4 regions of the Halomonas sp. V046 genome follow, and region 4 is predicted to be linked to each of the others. Evidence: predicted binding sites of a transcription regulator. Region 4 holds the regulator's gene; each other region holds the start of a gene.
The links. Region 4 encodes FNR, which switches genes on or off when oxygen is low (the NO sensors DNR and NnrR bind a similar motif). Its sites were predicted from a motif close to TTGATNTANATCAA; they were not measured.

Region 1: the regulator FNR is predicted to act here: its motif matches at 2,244-2,257, upstream of ACUN9Y_RS17645 (YfcC family protein).
Region 2: the regulator FNR is predicted to act here: its motif matches at 2,123-2,136, upstream of paaF (2,3-dehydroadipyl-CoA hydratase PaaF).
Region 3: the regulator FNR is predicted to act here: its motif matches at 3,289-3,302, upstream of petA (ubiquinol-cytochrome c reductase iron-sulfur subunit).

The regions. Positions count from the first base shown of each region.
Region 1 is NZ_JBQXYF010000013.1:142,513-147,484, forward strand. Features, by position in the region: gene ACUN9Y_RS17625 (sigma-54 interaction domain-containing protein) at 1-247, shown strand, start outside; gene ACUN9Y_RS17630 (mechanosensitive ion channel family protein) at 244-1,335, opposite strand; gene ACUN9Y_RS17635 (hypothetical protein) at 1,477-1,833, opposite strand; gene ACUN9Y_RS17640 (hypothetical protein) at 1,826-2,140, opposite strand; gene ACUN9Y_RS17645 (YfcC family protein) at 2,473-3,861, shown strand; gene ACUN9Y_RS17650 (DUF1028 domain-containing protein) at 3,866-4,579, shown strand; gene ACUN9Y_RS17655 (M20 family metallo-hydrolase) at 4,723-4,972, shown strand, end outside.
Region 2 is NZ_JBQXYF010000006.1:156,449-161,420, forward strand. Features, by position in the region: gene paaY (phenylacetic acid degradation protein PaaY) at 1-108, opposite strand, end outside; gene paaN (phenylacetic acid degradation protein PaaN) at 120-1,805, opposite strand; gene paaF (2,3-dehydroadipyl-CoA hydratase PaaF) at 2,421-3,194, shown strand; gene paaG (2-(1,2-epoxy-1,2-dihydrophenyl)acetyl-CoA isomerase PaaG) at 3,269-4,060, shown strand; gene ACUN9Y_RS09925 (3-hydroxyacyl-CoA dehydrogenase) at 4,087-4,972, shown strand, end outside.
Region 3 is NZ_JBQXYF010000004.1:65,828-70,799, reverse strand. Features, by position in the region: gene sspA (stringent starvation protein SspA) at 1-302, opposite strand, end outside; gene ACUN9Y_RS06370 (cytochrome c1) at 506-1,276, opposite strand; gene ACUN9Y_RS06365 (cytochrome b) at 1,276-2,535, opposite strand; gene petA (ubiquinol-cytochrome c reductase iron-sulfur subunit) at 2,535-3,134, opposite strand; gene rpsI (30S ribosomal protein S9) at 3,432-3,821, opposite strand; gene rplM (50S ribosomal protein L13) at 3,835-4,263, opposite strand; gene zapE (cell division protein ZapE) at 4,503-4,972, opposite strand, start outside.
Region 4 is NZ_JBQXYF010000001.1:354,456-359,427, forward strand. Features, by position in the region: gene ACUN9Y_RS01560 (heavy metal translocating P-type ATPase) at 1-254, shown strand, start outside; partial or broken gene ccoS (cbb3-type cytochrome oxidase assembly protein CcoS) at 251-403, shown strand; gene ACUN9Y_RS01570 (sulfite exporter TauE/SafE family protein) at 594-1,280, shown strand; gene fnr (fumarate/nitrate reduction transcriptional regulator Fnr) at 1,472-2,176, shown strand; gene ttcA (tRNA 2-thiocytidine(32) synthetase TtcA) at 2,390-3,256, opposite strand; gene ACUN9Y_RS01585 (hypothetical protein) at 3,456-3,695, opposite strand; gene ACUN9Y_RS01590 (3'-5' exonuclease) at 3,878-4,555, opposite strand; gene ACUN9Y_RS01595 (putative nucleotidyltransferase substrate binding domain-containing protein) at 4,552-4,972, opposite strand, start outside.

The DNA of each region.
Region 1 (4,972 bases), on a different contig from region 4:
GCCACACCGGGACGAGTCGTCGCCACACCGGGATGAACCGTTCTCGGCCGACGCATGCGATGGCCAGGACGCCACGCTGCGCACTGACGAAGGTCTCAAGGATGCCCTCGCGCGTGCCGAGCGGGCCATTCTCGCCGAGCTGTGTCATCGACTGTCGTCCACCTACGCCATCGCCGAGCGCCTCGCCATCAGTCAGCCCAGCGTGGTGCGCAAGCTCAAGCAGCATGGGTTGAGGATTTTGCGCTAGTCACCCCGTTGCGGTCTCTCCGGTCCCAGGCCGTCCCGGCGAGGTGCCGCCGCGTCGGAGCGCTCGTCGGTCGGTCTCGCTGGTGACTCGGGTACCCGTGTCGCTGACTCTGGCGTCGCCCCTGACTCTGGCTCTGGCGTCGCCCCTGACTCTGGCTCTGGCGTCGCCCCTGGCCCTGGCGTCGCCCCGGGCCCTGGCGCGCCCGGCCGCGCGATCGACAGCGGCTCGCCGGGCTTGAACACCAGGGTGCGATAGGGGAAGGGAATCTCGATGCCGTGCTCGTCGAGTGAGCGCTTGATCGCTGCCACCACCTGGTCTCTGGAGGCGCGAATGTCGACCGGTCGAGAGCCGGTCCACCAGGCGACTTCGAAGTCGATGGAGCTGGCGCCGAAGGCCTGGGCGAAGACCTGGACCGTGCGCACATCGCTTCGCACCGAATCGACTTCCTGTACCGCCTTGAGAATTACCGCCCTGGCCTCATCGACATCTTCCCCGTAGGCCACGCCGACGATGATCGAGGTGCGCCGGACATCGCGGTTGGTGCGCACGATGACGGGGTGTTGGAACAGCAGCGCGTTGGGCACCACGATCAACTGGCCGTCGGTGCGTCGAATACGGCTGTCGCGCACCGTGATCTCCTCGACCAGGCCCTCGACATCGTTGGACTCGAGGGCGATGTGGTCGCCGATCTTGAACGGTTCTCGCCACAGGATCAAAAGCCCCGCCAGGAAGTTCTCGAACACGTCCTTGAAGGCGAAGCCGATGGCGATGGAGCCGAGCCCCAGGGTGGTCAGGGCCTTGCCGGGGGTGACCGAGGGAAAGACCAGGGTGATGGTGATGAGCAGGCCACCGAGCCACACTCCGAGACCGGTCAGCATGGTCAACACGTCGCGCAGATTGCGCCTGAGGCGCGCCTTGGCCGAGACCCGGGACACGATGGCGGCGGCGAGCCGGGCCACCAGCCAGGTCGTCACCAGCAGCAGCAGGCCCGCGATCAGTCGTGGGCCGATGGTGCCGAGATCCGTCAGATAGTCCTGCAGCTCGCTCAGCAGCAGCGCCAGGAAGGGAACCTGCTCAAGCTCGTCCATGCCAATGCCTCCAGGGCTGGGCGTTGCTCTGAGCATAGTCGCTGATGGCGGTTGACCCAGCGCTGCCGGCTCTCCACGCAGGCCGGCTTTCCACACAGGCCGGTTTTCCACACAGGCGTGGCGGGCGAATGCCCGCGCCACTCAAGGCCGGTCGGCTCGTGGCTCGACGAGACGCAGGTAAGGGACGCCCGCACGGTGGCTGTCTTCCTTCTTGCGTCGTTCGCGCGTGCTGCACAGCACGCTGAGCGCCTCCGGCGGCTGGCGCAGGCATTCCTCGATCACGTCGGCGATGCTGGTATCGAAGCGTCTGGCGATCACCATCATCTCGGCCAGACGCTGGGGACCGAGGCGTTGAAGGGCTTCCCGGGAGAGTATCGTCTGGGCACCGGAAAGCTCCCAGCCGATGCGCCGTCGCTCATCTTCGGCCGATGCCAGGGGCGGGCATAGCCTGTGGTTGGCGATGAGGCTTTCATGGATGCTAGCGATGAGGTCAATCATCCGGTGGGCTCCCGAAGAGCGAGACAATGTTGCCTTCGGTGCGCCGGCGACAGCGTCGCTCGGCGCGCTTTTCCGCGCTGAGCAGGCGGTACATGACCAGTGGGACGGGGATCAGCTGGGTGCCGGCGATCAGTGCCTCAAGGCGTTCGTCCTGGTCGAACTCGGCGTGGTACTTGAGCCAGTCCTCGAAGACGTCGCACAGCAGATGGTCGTCGATGCAGCGCATCAGGCGTGGCTTGAACAGCAGCATCATCTCATCGAGGAAATAGTCGATGGCGGTTTCCCGGGCGCGTTCGTCGCCTTGCATGTCACGCTCGACAGTGGCTTGTCGAAGCACCGCTCTGATGTAGTCCACCCAACGCCTCCATCGCGTTTTGGGACGATGATCCCGCCCATTGCGGCACCACGGCCTGATCCAGGGCAATGGGGAAGGTGGGGCGCCAGGGCGATGCGCGTTTCGGCGTGCTCGGCCGGCCTTGACCCGTCAATTTATCATGATAAATTGACGGTGACGCCTCTTGCTCAGGGACGTCACCGCTCTCCTCTTGTCGGCCAGCCCTATCGTGGCGAGCCCCACCATGGTCAGCGGTGAGGACCTCGCCGTCGGGTGTTTTCGATCAGGACAACAAGGACAACGACATGAGTCACAACGAACAGGCGCTGACCCAGCGCAAGAAGTGGTATCGCACCGTCCCTGACCCGATGGTGCTGATCTTTCTGATCCTGCTGGCCACTTATGCCCTGACCTTCGTCATCCCCGCCGGTGAGTTCGAGCGGGTGATGCAGGACGGGCGTACCCGAGTGGTGCCAGATTCCTTCCATTACCTGAGCGATGTGGCGGCGATCTCGCCGTTCGACATCTTCGTGGCGATTCCCAAGGGACTCAATTCGGCCTCGCTGTACCTGTTTATCGTGTTCATCGCCGGGGGACTGTTTCATATCCTGCAGAAGACCGGCGCCCTGGAGAACGCCATCGGTGTGGCGGTCAACCGCGTCGGCGTCGGCCGGCGCAATGTCATCATTACCGCCGGCACCTTCATCTACGGCTTCTTCGGCGTTGCCGTGGGCTTTGAGAACAATATCGCTCTGGTGCCCATCGCGGTGCTGATCGCCAGTGCCGTGGGCTGTTCGAGCCTGGTCGGTACCACCATGGCGGTGGGGGGGATCGGCATCGGCTTCGCGCTGTCGCCGATCAATCCCTACACCGTGGGGGTGGCCCAGGGCATCGCCGAGTTGCCGACCTTCTCCGGTGCCTGGCTGCGCACCGCTCTGGTGCTCTCGGCGCTCGCCTTGTTGTCGTTCTACATCTGCCGGTGGGTGGTGAAGATGGACTTCGAGGAGCCCGACAACACCAAGGCCATGAGCAAGTCCCTGGACGAGTACCGCATGTCCAAGCGCGACAAGCTGACCCTGGCGGTGTTCGTCGGCGGGCTGGCGGCGATGCTGGTCGGGGTCTTCACCCAGGGCTGGTACATCAACGAGATCGCCGGGATGTTCCTGCTGATCGCCATTGCGATCGGCGTGGTCAATGGCCTCTCGGCCAACCAGATCGTCAAGCAGATGATGGAAGGGGCTTCCGGTGTCACCGCCGGTGCCCTGGTCATTGGCCTGGCCGCCTCGATTCAGGTCATCCTCAACCAGGCCCAGATCATCGACACCATCGTCTATGCCCTGAGTGGTCTGATCCAGGATATCCCGCCGGCCTTCTCGGCGATCATGGCGAGCGTCGTGCAGGGGGTGATCAACCTGTTCGTTCCTTCGGGGTCCGGACAGGCGCTGGTCACCATGCCGATTCTGGTGCCGGTGGCCGATCTGGTCGGCATGAGTCGCCAGTTGATGATCACCGCCTTCCAGGTCGGCGATGGCCTGACCAACCTCATCGTGCCGACGTCCGGGGGCACGCTCGCCATGCTGGCCCTTGGCCGGGTGTCCTACGAGAAGTGGTTGAAGGCTATTCTGCCGTTCATGGTGCTGGTCTATGCCCTGTCCTGGGTGGGCCTGGTGATCGGCCACATGGTCGGGTACTGAGACGGTGACGCTGTCGCTGATTCACGTTCATCCGCATAGCGGCACGGTGGCGGCCATCACCGCCACCGGCGGGGTGGCGGTGGGGGGCTATGTGCATCATGCCTGGCGTGGGCTCGGGGCCTGTGTCACCCAAGGCCTGGTGACCAACCCCTGGTACCCCGACGGCGTGCGCCGGCGCCTGGAAGCCGGCGACGATGTCGGTGCGGCGCTCGCCAGTGTGGTCGGCGCCGATGCCGGCCGCGAGCAGCGCCAGTGCCTGGTAATGGATGCCCGTGGCCGGGCGGCGCTGCACATAGGCGCCGACAACCTGCCCGCGGTGGCCTGTCGTATTGCACCTGGCGTCGCGGTAGTGGGCAATATGCTCGCCGACGCCGCGGTCATCGACGCCCTGATGCGGTGCTTTCTCGATTCGTGCTGTGACAATGCCGGCGAGGTGATGGCATCAGTGCACGGTGACGTGATACCGCGTTTTCGCCGTGACTACGCCGAGGGCCTGCTTGAGACGCTGATCGAGGCGCTGGCGGCGGCGCTCGATGCCGGCGGTGACCGCCGCGGGACGCACTCGGCGGCGCTGCGCATCGAATCGTTTAGTGTGCCGCCGCTGGATCTGCGCGTCGACTGGGCCGAGCACGAGCTGATCGCCGAGCTAACGGGGCTCGCCAGGCGAGTGCGTGCGCCGGCCTTCAGCGGTTTTCTGGCGACCTTACCGCGGCGATAACGCGCGCAGGGGCGTCGTGGCCTGTCTCGCCGCTCCCAGCGGTATCGCTTCTCTTCTCGATTGCGCTGACGCCTCAGGGCGCACGCATGATCATGACGTTGCCGTCGCTTGCGTTGGGCACGATGGTAATTGGGAGACCTTCAATGAGTTCCTCGACCCCCTCGCCAGGACTTGGCCACACGCTACTCGAGCGCCTCGATGAGGCCGCGCAACATTCCGAACCGGGCCCCGGCGTCACTCGCCTGTTCTGCTCAGACGAGCACCGGCAAGTGCTGACGCTGATCGGGGACTGGATGCGCCGCGCTGGCCTGACGCCGGAGCTGGATGCCTCGGGTAACCTGGTGGGGCGTAGCGCCAGGGCACTTGCCGGCGAGAAGACCCTGATCCTCGGCT
Region 2 (4,972 bases), on a different contig from region 4:
GTAACACCGCGGACCGACGATCACGTCGCCGATCAACACCGCCGTGGGGTGAACGTAGGCGCTTTGGTGGACCACCGGGGTCACGCCTTCCAGGCGATAGCAGGGCATGGCAAACCTCCTCAGGCCGCGGTGTGGTGACGACGACTCTGGACGACGACGAAGCGGTCGGCGACGAAGGCCAGGTTCGACAGTGAGGCATTGGCCGCCGGATTCCCCCCGGTGGCATGGAAGTCACTGAAGGCCGCCGACTGGTTGACGAACACACCGCCATCCATGTTCAGCGACAGCGGCACGGCGACGTCCATGGCCAGGCGTTCGAAACGCTCCGCGACGGCCTCTTCGGTGGTATAGGCGCCAAGGGTGATGGCGCCCTGCTCGGAAATGACCTCCCGGGCCAGAGCCATGCTGTGATCGGTATCCTCGGTCGCGACGATGAACGAAATCGGGCCGAAGCGCTCCTCGCGATAGGCGGCCTTGTTGTCGCCATCGACCTTCAGCAGCAGTGGCGTGTGCACCCTGGCCTTGGGGAACTGAGCGTGCACCCTGGCCTCGCTGTCGAGGACCACCTCGCCGAGGGCGCGACTCGCGGCGATGCGCTCTTCGGTGGCGCAGGACTGGATGGCGCCGAGCACGGCGCAGGCACGGTCATTGTCGGACAGAAACTTCTCCACCGCCGTGGCAATGGCGGCGGCCACCTCGTCAAAACCGACATGACCTTCCGACGTCTGGATGCCGCCCTTGGGCACATAGATCGCCTGGGTCGTAGTACACATCTGCCCCGAGTAGAGGCTCAAGGTAAAGGCCAGGTTCTGGGTCACCGCCTTGAGGTTATCGACACTGTCGATGATCACGCTGTTGATCCCGGACTTTTCGCTATACACCCGCGCCTGACGGGCATTGTCCTCGAGCCAGTTGCCGAAGGCGCTGGAGCCGGTGAAGTCGATCAGCTTGACCGCCGAGTCGAGCGCCAGGCGCTTGGTCACCGGCGCCGCTTGGGAGTCGGGCACCAGGCTGACGATCCAGGGCGAGAAGCCGGCCTCCGCCAGCACCTCCTGGGCCACCTTCACCGTCATCGCCACCGGCAGCACCGCCCCCGGATGGGCCTTGACCAGCACCGGGTTGCCGGTGGCAAGGCTCGCAAATAGGCCCGGATAGGTGTTCCAGGTAGGAAAGGTGGAACAGGCCACCACCAGCGACACACCGCGCGGCACGATGTGATAACGCTTGTCCAGCACCAGGGGGCCATGCTTGCCCTGGGGCTTCTCCCAACGCGCCTGGCTCGGCACCTGAGACATCGCCTGCCAGGCGTAGGTGACCGCCTCCAGCCCACGATCCTGAGCGTGCGGACCACCGGCCTGAAACGCCATCATCGGCGCCTGCCCACTGGTGTGCATGACCGCCTGGGCAATATCGGGGCTCAAGGCATTGAGACGCGCCAGGATCTCCAGGCAGACCCCCACCCGCGCCTCGACGCCGGCATCACGCCACTCGGGCAGCACCGACCCCATGGCCGACACCAGCGCATCGGCATCGGGCCGCGCATAGCTCACACCAAGTTCGAAGCCGTAAGGCGAGACCTCCTCCCCCACCGACTCACCGCTGTCGACACCGCCTGGCAACGATAGCGCGAAGGGCTTTCGTAGCATCTGTTCGAACCGCTGCGGTGCTCCCTTCACGGCATCATCGGGGTACTGCTTGAGGCTTTCGGGATAGGGCGTCCAGAAGCCGCGATCGGCAATGGCCGCCAAGGCCTGGTCGAGGGTCTCACGGTGACGCTGGAACATCTGTTGGGCAACGGAGGACATGGCACGGCTCCTGATACAGGGGAGAAGGAAGCTATTTTTGATACCCTATGGAACAAAAATGCTACACATAGCGTAACGGTTCATCAAACGCTTCCGAACCAGACACAGAACCGAAAACTCATTCCTTTTCGCAGCAAATCAACATAATAATGTTATATTACAAAGAGATAACGCCAAAAGTTGAGTTAAAAACACGCTACCTAAGACCATGGTCTAGTCTGCCGCAACGGCACGACACATACCTTTCTTACCATTGTTTTTTAACACTATTTTTCATTGACCACCAAAAAACGACACAATAGCCGAAAATATCAAATTTGATCTGTGTCATATCATGATTATACTTTTCCTCGTATCGCGAAAGCCTTGCGCCCTCTCCTCACCGGTCACTGTCCAGGACGGCAAGGGACGACAACGCAGATACGCCGAGCGCCTGCGGCTATCCGAAGACAGCGCCTGCGGCTGCCCGAAACCACAGCGCCTGCGGCTGCCCGAAACCACAGCGCCTGCGGCTGCCCGAAGACCCAGCGCCTGCGGCTAACCGAAGACACAGCACTTGCGACAAACGCTAAGACACAGGCCTCCGCCAGAGAGCGCCCCAACAAGAGATTCGCCATGAGCCACCCCCTGATCATCGACGGCCCCGAGCGCGGCGTACTGCGCCTGACACTGAATCGCCCCGAGGCCCGCAACGCGCTCACCACCACCTTGCTGCGCGCCATCGCCGAGGCGCTCGCCGCCGCGGCCACCGACGACAAGGTGGGTGCGGTGGTGCTGACCGGCGACCAGCGTGCTTTCGCCGCCGGCGCCGACATCAAGGAAATGGCCGAACGAGACCTGGTCGGCATGCTCAACGATCCACGCCAGCGTCACTGGCAAGCCATCGCCGACTTCCCCAAGCCGATCATTGCCGCGGTCAACGGCTACGCACTCGGCGGGGGCTGTGAGCTGGCCATGCACGCCGACATCATCATCGCCGCCGACACCGCGCGCTTCGGCCAACCCGAGATTCGCCTCGGCATCATGCCCGGCGCTGGCGGCACCCAGCGCCTTGTGCGCGCGGTCGGCAAGTCGCTGGCGAGCCAGATGGTTCTGACCGGCGAGGCGATAGACGCAGGTCGCGCCCTGGCGGCCGGCCTGGTCAGCGAGATCACCCCACCGGAACTGACCCTCGAGCGTGCCACCGCCATCGCCGAGACCGTCGCCGCCCAGGCACCGCTCGCCGTACGCCTGGCCAAGGAGGCCCTGGCCAAGGCCGGCGACACCGACCTGGCCACGGGCCTGCGCTTCGAACGCCATGCCTTTACCGTGCTGGCGGGCACCCAGGACCGCGACGAGGGCATTGCCGCCTTCCACGACAAGCGTGCGGCAAGGTTTCTGGGGCGCTGATCGCCGGCCGCCCCTGAGCATGCCCCGCTTCTCGCCCCCTCCGCCTGCAAGACCGATATCACAAGGACCGCAACATGAGTGAAGCCACTGTTCTCTACCGCGTGGAAGATGGCCTGGCGCGCCTGACCCTGAACCGCCCCGAACGACTCAACAGCTTCAACGGCGAGATGCACGAGGCTATGGCCAAGGCGCTGAAGGACGTCCAGGCCGATGCATCGGTGCGCTGCCTGCTGATCACCGGCAACGGTCGAGGCTTCTGTGCAGGCCAGGACCTGGCGGATCGTCAGGTATCCCCCGGCGATGGCGCCCCCGACCTCGGCGAATCCCTGGAGACACGCTACAACCCGATGCTGCGCACCCTGAGGGCTCTGCCGATGCCGGTAGTCTGCGCGGTGAATGGTGTCGCCGCCGGCGCCGGCGCCAATATCGCCCTGGCCTGCGACATCGTGCTTGCGGCCCGTTCGGCGAGTTTCCTGCAGGCCTTCTGCCGACTCGGCCTGGTGCCGGATTCCGGCGGCACCTGGAGCCTTCCCCACCTCGTCGGCATGGCCCGGGCCAAGGGCTTGGCACTGCTTGGCGACAAGCTCAGCGCCGAAAACGCCGAGCAATGGGGACTGATCTGGCGCTGCGTGGACGACGCGGCGCTGGCCGACGAATCCCTGAACCTGGCCCGCCATCTGGCCACCCAGCCGACCCAGGGACTCGCGCTGATCAAGCGCGCCCTTCACGCCAGCCAAGAGCAGAGCTTCGATCAGCAACTCGATCTCGAACGCGACTTCCAGCGCCTCGCCGGACGCAGCGACGACTACCGCGAGGGCGTCAACGCCTTCATGGAAAAACGTGCACCGGTGTTTTCCGGTAAATGATCCTCACCGCACCACAGGAGAGCCCCATGGCCCCCGTCAACGCGCCCGCTATCGCCTCCTCCACGCCCTCCAAGACTCCCGCCAAACCGCTCGATCTCGGCGCGGTGGTCGGAGTTATCGGCGCCGGAGCCATGGGCGCCGGTATCGCCCAGGTGGCGGCCCAGGCCGGCCATCGGGTCAAGCTGTACGACAAGCGCGAGGGCGCGGCCGATGACGGCAAGGAAGGTGTGCGCAAGGCCCTGGAGCGACGCGTCGACAAGGGCAAGATGCCGGCCGAGGAGGCCGCCGCGGTCCTCGAGCGCCTGGTCCCCAGCGCAGACATCGACGCTCTCGCCGACTGCCGGCTGGTGATCGAGGCGGTGGTGGAGGACCTGCCGATCAAACGCCAGCTGTTCCAACGCCTAGCGGAGATCTGCGGCCCTGACGCGCTACTGGCCAGCAACACCTCATCGCTGTCGATCACGGCCATCGCCGCCGGTATCGAACACCCCGAGCGCATCGCCGGCCTGCACTTCTTCAATCCGGCGCCGGTCATGAAGCTGGTCGAGGTCGTATCGGGGCTCGCCACCGGCGATGACACGGCCGCGATTCTTGTCGCCACCGCCGAGCACTGGGGCAAGGTCGCGGTCAAGGCTCGCTCGACGCCTGGCTTCATCGTCAATCGCGTGGCTCGCCCCTTCTACGCCGAGGGCCTGCGCCTGCTCGAGGAAGGCGCGACGGACGCCGCCACCCTGGACCACCTGATGCGGGGTGCCGGTGGCTTCGCCATGGGCCCGTTCGAGCTGATGGACCTGATCGGCCAAGACGTCAACTACGCGGTCACCCGATCGGTCTTCGATGCCTACTACGGTGACCCGCGTTTCACCCCGTCACTGACCCAGCAGGCTCTGGTCGAGGCCGGACGCCTCGGGC
Region 3 (4,972 bases), on a different contig from region 4:
CACAGCCGACTCTGGGCTCGGGCGACCGGATAGACAGGCAGCAGTGGCGGATGCGGAAACCGCTCATCCAAGTACTCCATCATCACCTTGGATTCGTAAAGCACCAGGTCACGGTCGAGCAGCGTAGGCACGCTATTGTAGGGGTTGAGATCGGCAAGCTCCTCAGGATGCTTATCCTCCGTCACCTCCACGATATCGACGGCAACCCCCTTCTCGGCGAGTACGATCCGTACGCGATGACTGTAATGATCGTCGCCACCGGAATAGAAGATCATCGACGACCGCTTGGCCACTACACCCATGTAACAATCCTCGCATTAGTTCAAGCCGGGATGATAACACGACAACCCCCCATTGCGGGGGGATCGAGATCGTATCGCCACCAACGAAGCCGGCGGTCGGTAACGCCTACGCCTATCGCCGCTCATTTACCGACATCAGGACGCAGAACAACACAGGGCGCATGGTCAGCCGACCATGCGCCCTGCTCTTGCCACCGCCTAGGTCAGTGCACGTCGCGCCAGTACTCGCGCTTCAGGAAATACGCAATCACACCGAAGATAAAGATGAAGATCAACACCTTCGGCGCGAGAGCCTGAGCATGAAGCTTGGACGGCTCGCCGACGTAGGCCAGGAAGTTCGTCAGATCATACACCGCCGCTTCGAACTCGGCGGGCTCCATCGACCCTGGGGACGTGACCTGCAATGTCTCGCAGGACTGGTACTTTCCGGTCAGCGGGTCTAGCGTGGCATCGCCGATCGCGCGATCCGACGCCGCACACACCTTCTCCTGCACCCCCTGCAGCGGCTCCAGGACGTTGGGCATGCCCACCGAGGGGAACACCACGTTATTGACGCCCGTCGGGCGCTCGGGGTCGCGATAGAAGCTCAGCAGGTAGGTATACAGCCAGTCGGTGCCACGCAGGCGAGCCTCGAGCGTCAAGTCCGGCGGCGTGGTGCCAAACCACGCCTCGGCATCGGCATCGGCCATTGCCTTGTGCATCTGATCATTGAACCCCAGCTCCGGCGAGAAAATCAGGTTGTCCTCCACCAGGTCAGCCGGCATTCCCAAGTCTTCAGCGGCACGCGAGAAGCGCTGGTACTCAAGCGAGTGACAGCCCATGCAGTAGTTGGTAAACAGCTGCATGCCCTTCTGCAAGGACGCCTGGTCCTCGAGGTCCGGCGTCATGTTGCGCAGATGCACCCCCTCGCCTCCCGCGGCGAAGGAGCAAAGAGGAACCAGCGCGAAGAGCAGTGCGAACAGTTGCTTTTTCATTAGCCAGTCACCCTTTCCGGAACGGGTTTCGTCTTCTCCAGCCGGGTGTAGAGCGGCATCAACAGGAAGAACGCGAAGTAGATCACGGTGCACAGCTGAGCGATGGCGGTTCGCAACGGCGTCGGCGGCAACACGCCAAGCACGCCAAGGATCACGAAGCTGATCGCGAACAACCCGAGCATGACCTTGGAGATCCAGCCCTTGTAGCGCATGGAACGCACCGGGGAACGATCGAGCCAGGGCAGCACGAAGAGCACGGCTATCGCCGCCCCCATGAAGATCACCCCGAGGAATTTCGCTTCGAGTCCGAACAGGTTGAAGGTGATCGCACGCAAGATCGCGTAGAAGGGTGTGAAATACCACACCGGTGCGATGTGGTCCGGCGTCTTCAGCGGGTTCGCCGGCTCGAAGTTGGGCTTCTCGATGAGGTACCCGCCGCCTTCCGGGAAGTAGAAGATCACTACGCAGAACACGAACAGGAACACCGCGACGCCGACAATATCCTTGACGGTGTAATACGGGTGGAACGGGATGCCATCCAGCGGCTTGCCCATTTCATCCTTCTTCTGCTTGATATCGATGCCATCGGGGTTGTTGGAGCCGACCTCGTGCAAGGCAATGATATGCAGGACCACCAGCGCCAGGATCACGATCGGCAAGGCCACCACGTGCAGGGCGAAGAAGCGATTCAAGGTAATACCGGAGATCAAGTAGTCACCGCGCACCCATTGCGCCAGGTCTGGACCGATACTGGGGATTGCCGAGAACAGCGAGATGATCACCTGGGCGCCCCAGTAGGACATCTGGCCCCAGGGCAGCAGGTAGCCCATGAAGGCCTCGGCCATCAGCGCCAGATAGATCGCCATGCCGAAGATCCACACCAGCTCACGCGGCGCCTTGTAAGAGCCGTAGAGCAAGCCGCGGAACATATGCAGGTAGACGACGACGAAGAACGCCGAGGCACCCGTGGAGTGCATGTAGCGGATCAGCCAACCGTATTCGACGTCGCGCATGATGTACTCGACGGAGGCGAAGGCCCCTTCCGAGGTCGGGTTGAAGCTCATGGTCAGCCAGACGCCGGTCAGGATCTGATTGACCAGCACCAGCATCGCCAGCGAGCCGAAGAAATACCAGAAGTTGAAGTTCTTGGGCGCGTAATACTCGGCCAGGTGTTCCTGCCACATCTGCGTGGCCGGAAAACGATCGTCTACCCAGCGCATGAACCCACGCTCGGCCTTGGCCTTGTTCGGATTCCCCATCAGGCAGCCTCCCCATCTTCGCCGATCACGATGACCGACTCGTCCACATAGTGATGCGGCGGAACCTCAAGGTTGATCGGTGCCGGAACGTTGAGGAACACCCGTCCAGCGAGGTCGAAGCGAGATCCGTGACAGGGGCAGAAGAACCCCCCCGGCCAGTCACTGACACCGACCCCTTCGGCATTGGGCTCCGGCTTGAACAGCGGCGAACAGCCCAAATGCGTACAGATTCCGATCAGTATCCCGATTTCCGGGCGAATGGAACGCAAGGGACCGGCCGCATAGCTCGGCTGCTGTGGCTTGGCGGAATCAGGGTCTGCCAAGCGTTCGCCGGTCAGGCTCTCGGTACGCTCGATCATCTCCGTGGTCCGATTGAGCACCCAGATCGGGCGACCGCGCCACTCGACGGTCATCCGCTGACCGGGTTCGAGCTTGGATATATCCGCCTGGACAGGAGCTCCTGCCGCCCGGGCCCTGGCACTGGGCTGCCAGGATGCCACAAAGGGGACCGCAACCCCGACTGCACCTACCGCACCTACCACGGAGGTCGCACCTACGAGGAAACGGCGTCTCCCTTTGTTCACGCCGTTATCTGCCATGATCTGATTTCTCCCATCAGCCTTATCCGTTGTTGTTTTCCACGGCTCCTGGAAAGCTCGTGACCACGGATACAAGTGGATTGTATGTTAAGAAATCCCCCCCGCCCGCACAAGGACGCCCCCTGCGACCAAAGGCCGTACAAGGGGCAGTCTATTGACGCAGAACAACTTTCCTCTGGTATGCGCAAGCCGCCCCAGGGGCTCGAGTGCGCGCAGGCACCCCCATCCGACCCCATAGACACGAAAAAACGCCCGGGTCCAGGACCCGGGCGTTGATGTCGGCAAGCGGTGAGTGGATCAGCGCTTGGAGAACTGCGGGCGACGACGCGCCTTGCGCAGACCGACCTTCTTACGCTCGACTTCACGGGCGTCACGAGTGACGTAGCCGGCTTCGCGCAGCGGCCTGCGGAAGTCTTCGTTGTAGTCCATCAGGGCACGCGTGATGCCGTGACGGATAGCGCCGGCCTGGGCGCTGCCACCGCCACCCTTGACAGTGACGTAGACGTCGAACTGCCCCAGGGTCTCGGTCAGCTCCAGCGGCTGACGCACGACCATGCGACCCGTGACGCGACCGAAATACTCGTTAAGATCACGGCTATTGACGGTGATCTTGCCAGTGCCCGGCTTCAGGAAAACGCGAGCGGTAGATGTCTTACGACGACCGGTACCGTAATACTGCTGTGTCATGGCGACGACTCCCTCAGAGGTTCAGTTCTTGCGGCTGCTGGGCAGCGTGCGGGTGTTCGGTGCCGGCATAGACCTTCAGCTTGGCGTGCATGGCACGACCCAGCGGGCCTTTCGGCAGCATGCCCTTCACGGCGCCTTCGATGACACGCTCTGGCGCGTGACCGATCAGCTGCTCGAAGCTCATGGAACGCAGGCCACCGGGGTAACCGGTGTGGCGGTAGTACATCTTGTCACTGGTCTTGTTGCCGGTGACCTTCACCTTCTCAGCGTTGATCACGACGATGTAATCGCCGGTATCCACGTGGGGTGTGTACTCGGGCTTATGCTTGCCACGCAGGCGGCGAGCGATCTCGGTGGCCAGGCGACCGAGCGTCTTGTCCGCGGCGTCGACGACATACCAGTCGCGCTGGACGGACTGCGGCTTAGCACTGAACGTCTTCATGGATGAAATCACCAATTCGATGTATTGGATCCTGTCCGAGCCACGCATGGCGCGACCGGTATCGGATCTTCCCTATTTTTCTTGGTTGCCCGCATGCAGGCGCTGACCCGGAGTGCCCCGAAGACAGCATCACGCACCCGGCGCAACGGTCGAGCGAGCGCGCATTCTACACGACCCGGCAGGGGAACGTAACCCCCTTGCCAGGCATCCCGCACGGAGTGCAACGCGGCACCGAACGATCACGGCTTATGCGCCAGCGCCAGATAGTCCCGCGACTGCATTTCCTGCAGCCGCGACAGGGTGCGCTCGAACTCGAAGTCGAGCTTGCCCCCTTGGTACAACTGTTCGGCCGGCACTTCCGCCGACATCAGCAGCTTGACCCCTCGGTCATAGAACTCATCGACCATATTGATAAAGCGCCGTGCCTGGTCATCGCTGGCACCGCTCATGCGACGCACCGAGGACACGATAACGGTATGAAACTCCCGGGCAAGCTCGATGTAGTCGTTCTGGCTGCGCGGGCCATCACACAATTCCAGAAAATCGAACCAGACCACGTCCTCATGCAGGTAGCGAGCATGCAGCACCCGATGATTCACTTCGACCGGCGCCTTCGGCTCACCTTGTTGCCCGGCGATCTCGCAGAAGCTGCGCGCAAGCTCCCGGTCGGCCGCCTCGTCCAGCGGGGAATGGAAAATTTCGGCACGCT
Region 4 (4,972 bases):
AGCGTATCGTCGAGGCCATCGAAGTCGCCGAGCTCACTCGCCGCATCATCCGCCAGAACCTCAGCTGGTCGGTGCTCTACAATGTCATCGCTCTACCCTTGGCGGCCCTGGGGTTCGTCCCCCCCTGGGCCGCGGCGCTGGGCATGTCCGCGAGCTCGCTTCTGGTGGTCGGCAACGCCCTTCGCCTGACGCGTTGGCGGGCCTCAGCAGCGGCGCAAGCGCCTCTCACTTCACCCATATCGACGTCGCCATGAGCATCCTCTACCTGTTGATCCCGTTATCGCTGATGCTGCTGGGCCTGGCCGTCTGGGCTTTCTTCTGGGCCGTCAGGCACGACCAGTTCGAGGACCTCGAGGGGCCGGCCTATCGTATCCTGTTCGATGATGACGAAACGGATCGGCCGGCGAACAAGCCCCCCGAGAAGGCGGCGGCCGGGGAACGAGGCGGCAACCCGCCAGGCAGCGACACCGCTCACCGCGACAGTGCTGGCGACGGTGCTGGCGAGGCGCCCCCGGCGAGCGTCGAGGGATGCCGCGACGGCCCCGTAAAGGAAGCCGACGGCAACCGCAACGGCACACAACGGTGATCATCTGATGGACCCCACCGGCCTCGCGCTGCCACCGCTAACCGCGGCCTTCGTCTTCGGCCTGCTTGGCGGCGCCCACTGCATCGGCATGTGCGGCGGCATCATGAGCGCCCTGACCTTCGCCGTACCGCCGAGTCTGCGCCATCCTGCGAGACTCGGAGCGCTGGTAATGGGCTATAATGCGGGTCGAATACTCAGCTACACACTGGCTGGCAGCCTCGCCGCCAGCCTCGGCTCGCTGGTCACCCTGGCACCAGGCATGCGTACGGCACTGCAACTGATCGCCGCGGTCATGCTGGCCCTGATGGCACTGTACATTGCCGATCTGTGGAAGGGGCTGCGCCGCGTCGAGGGACTGGGCCGCGCTCTATGGAGGTACCTGGAGCCGGTGGGGCGAGGACTGTTGCCGGTGGTACGAGTGCCCCAGGCCGTGGCGCTCGGCGCCGTCTGGGGTTGGCTACCCTGTGGCCTGGTCTACTCCATGCTGGCCTGGAGCATGGCGAGTGCCGACCCGGGTCGAGGGGCGGCCCTGATGGCGGCCTTCGGCCTCGGCACCCTGCCCGCGTTGGTGGCCACCGGGCTTGCCGCACGGCAGCTGCAAGGCCTGGTTCGGCATCGCGCAACGCGCCTGATGGCGGCGGCGATGATCCTGAGCTTCGCCACGTGGCAGGCGGCCGGTGCACTAGGATTTTAATTCATGTAGATTACGTAAACTCCTATGGCAAAAGAGGTATTCAGCACTTTTGCATGACTTCTCGGTGTAGAATACTGTCTTTCTCGTGCTGGCCTCGGCCACCTAGGCCCCGACGGCGCGCGATCCTCATCGATCGCTGACTCACAGGAGTGGCGAATCTGTCTATCGGCCCAAGATCGAAGGCGACCTTGATGCATGAAACCCGCTGCGAGTCGTGCAGTCTCAGCTCTCTCTGCCTGCCCCTGTCTCTCGAGTCCGCCGAGATGGAGCGCTTCGACTCCATCATCCGCCGTCACCCACCGGTCAAGAAGGGCACCCGGCTGATCGAACAGGGCGACCGGTTCACCAGTGTCTATGCGGTGCGCTCGGGCAGCCTCAAGCAGATCACCACCGAGGGCAGCGGTGAGGCTCAGTTGACCAACTTCTTCCTGCCCAGTGAACTGGTGGGGCTCGACGGTATCGATGACGACCGTTATCCCGGCAGCGTGGTCGCGCTCGAGACCACCACCGTGTGCGAGATCCCCTTCGACCGCCTCGATGCGCTAACCCAGACGCTGCCAGAGCTTCGTGCACAGCTGTTCCGCACCCTCAGCAAGGAGCTGCGCCACGACCGCCGCATGATGCAGCTGCTATCCCGCAAGACCGCCGATCAACGTCTGGCCTGTTTCTTTCTCGGCCTCTCGGACCGCTTCCGCCGCCGTGGCTATTCGCCGTTCAGCTTCCGCCTGTCGATGTCCCGCGCCGATATCGGCAACCACCTGGGGCTGGCGGTGGAGACGGTCAGCCGCATCCTCGGGCGTTTCCAGCAGCAGGACCTGGTCGAGGTCTCGGGACGCGAAGTCAATATCCTCGACATCACCGCGCTGTCCCGACTCGCCGATACCGAGGCCAGCTGACGCCAGCGTTCGGGCGATGCCGCGGTCTCGTGCGCATCGTGGGCTGGGCTGGGCTGGGCTGGGCTGACAGTGTGCCGTAGGGGCGAGCCAGGCCTGATGCCGCCCAGACTCGAGGACGATTGTCCCAGGGCCTCGCCGAGCCGGCCCGTCGCGGGCCGAGCCACACCGCCCGAGCCACAAGCGCCACACCGCCCGAGCCACAAGCGGTCGCTGTCAGCCAGCGTCCACCACGTCGATGCGATTGGCTGTGCGCTCGGCCTGGACCCGCTCGAGGCCTTCGAAGTCGAACAACTCACGATCGGCCAACTGAGACGGGGCGACGTTAGTTACCGCCTTGAACATGCTCTCCAAGCGACCGGGATGCTTGACCTCCCACTCCGCCAGCATTTCCTTGACCACCTGGCGCTGCAGGTTGGGCTGGGAGCCGCACAGATTGCAGGGAATGATCGGAAACGCCATGCGACGAGAAAATTCCTCGATATCTGCCTCGCGGCAGTAGGCCAACGGCCGGATGACCATGTTCTTGCCATCGTCGGACAATAGCTTCGGTGGCATGGACTTGAGCGTGCCGCCGAAGAACATGTTGAGAAACAGCGTCTCGAGGATGTCCTCGCGATGGTGGCCCAGAGCGATCTTGGTGGCGCCGATCTCCTCGGCGAAGCCGTAGAGCGAACCGCGACGCAGGCGTGAGCACAGCGCACAGGTGGTCTTCCCCTCCGGGGTCTTCTCCTTCACCACCGAATAGGTGTCCTTCTCGAGGATGTGGTAGTCCACGCCGAGGCGATCCAGATACTCGGGTAACACATGCTCGGGAAAGCCCGGCTGCTTCTGATCCAGATTGACCGCGACCAGCGAGAAATTGACCGGTGCATTGCGCTGCAGATTGCGCAGGATCTCAAGCATGGTATAGCTGTCCTTGCCGCCGGACAGGCATACCATGACCTTGTCGCCTTCCTTGATCATGCCGTAGTCGATAATGGCATTGCCGGTCTGGCGCCGAAGGCGCTTGCGTAGCTTGTCGAGCTCGCGCTTGTCTGTGGCGGCCGGCGCCTCACCGGTTGTTACCCGGTCCGCGGCCATGGGGTCGAACATCTCGGCCACCGAGGACGCAGCGGCCGGGGCGGAAGACAGGGCTGAGGACAGGGCTGAGGACATGGGCACAAGAATCACGGCTGAGAAAATGAAGGGTCAACATTCTATCATCGGCCAAGGTCAGAGGCGAAGGCGTCAGCGCCCGCTCCCCCCCACAGGACCGTGCCAACAGGCTTGAGCCATCGACTCAGATCGCGCCCAGCACCAGCAGGTACCTCACCACGACACCCAGCAGCAGAGTCACGATGCCAATGCGTTGCCAGGCGTACTCGCGGCGGGTCAGCGTCAATCGCTTCTCCCAGAACTTTATCATCCCTGCCAGATCGCGGGTCCGGCGCACATAGCCAAGGTAGGCCACCATCACCATGGCCATGCCCACTACCAGCAATACCGGCTCAACAACCGAAAAAAAGTCGTGCACGCTCATCGAAAATTCGCTCCCTGGGTACGAGGCTGTTGGGTCAGGCATGTGCCTGGTCAGACATGAATCGATCGCCGCAGCGGCTGCGTCGGTCCCGAGTCGGGCTCTGGGGCTCGTCGGTCACAGGACGCGGCGCTCGGGGCGCCGTGCGAGCCGCTCGCCCATCACCTCGGCTTGCGCCCTTGCCCTCAAGCGTTCTTGGCCACCAGCGCGCCACTGGCCAGGCGCAGATGCATCAGGGCCGTGGTCACCGCGTCGCCGAGTGCGCTATGCCGTCCTATTACCGGCACGCCGAGACGTTCGGCAAGCGTCTCGAATCCCGGCTGCAGTTCCAGTTCCGGGTGGCTACGCCGCATCAAGCGTCGATACTGCTGGGCCACATCGATGGTCGCGTTGGGTAACGCGAAGCCGAACCGCGGCTTCAGATAGCGATCGAGAACCGCCAGGTCGAAGCCAATGCACCACCCCACCAACGGTCGGTTGCCGATGAAATCGAGCAGGCGAGCCAGTGCCTGCTCGACTTCGATGCCATCCTCCAGGTCGACGCCGCGCAGGCCATGAATCCGGATCGAGTCACCGCTGAGGCTATCCGGGCGGACCAGGCGCAGGTCTAGCGACTCACTGGTCAGCACGCGATCATCGCGGATACGCACCGCGGCGATGGATACCAGCTCCGCTGTCTTGGTATCGAGCCCGGTGGTTTCGCAGTCAAGCGACACCAGCTCATCTCCGGTGTAGGGATTGAACAGCCAGCCGTAGTCGCCATCGGCTTGACGGCGACGGTCGGCAACACGTCGTAGCGCTCGCAGCATGGGGTGCCCTCCTAGTCGTGACAGCCATCCTTGGGTGGCCGAATCTGCGCTCATGCGTACTCCAGGTGGTAGCGCTGCGACAGCCGCGCCTTGAAATCCTTGACGATATGCAGCGCTTCTCTGAGCAAGTCCCGCTCCAGGGACGACAGCGCCTGAACGACCACCCGCGTCGAGGCGTCCACTGCCCTGCCATCGGCATCACGCGTGGCGAGTTGAGCGCGCAGGCGCAGCTCACTGAAAAACACCAGCGCCTCGCCGAGGTCCTCGGCGATCTGGGCCTCAAGGCGACCGTCGGCGACCAGGGCATCGAGGCGGTCGAGGGTCGAGGTGGCACGAATTCCGCGCTCCAGCGCCAGGGTTCTCACCCCATGAACGATGGGAAAGATGCCGCCCTTCTTGATGTCTATGCCATGGGCGGGCTTCTTCAGCGACCCGAACATCGTCAACGGCGTCGAGAACTGCAACACCCCC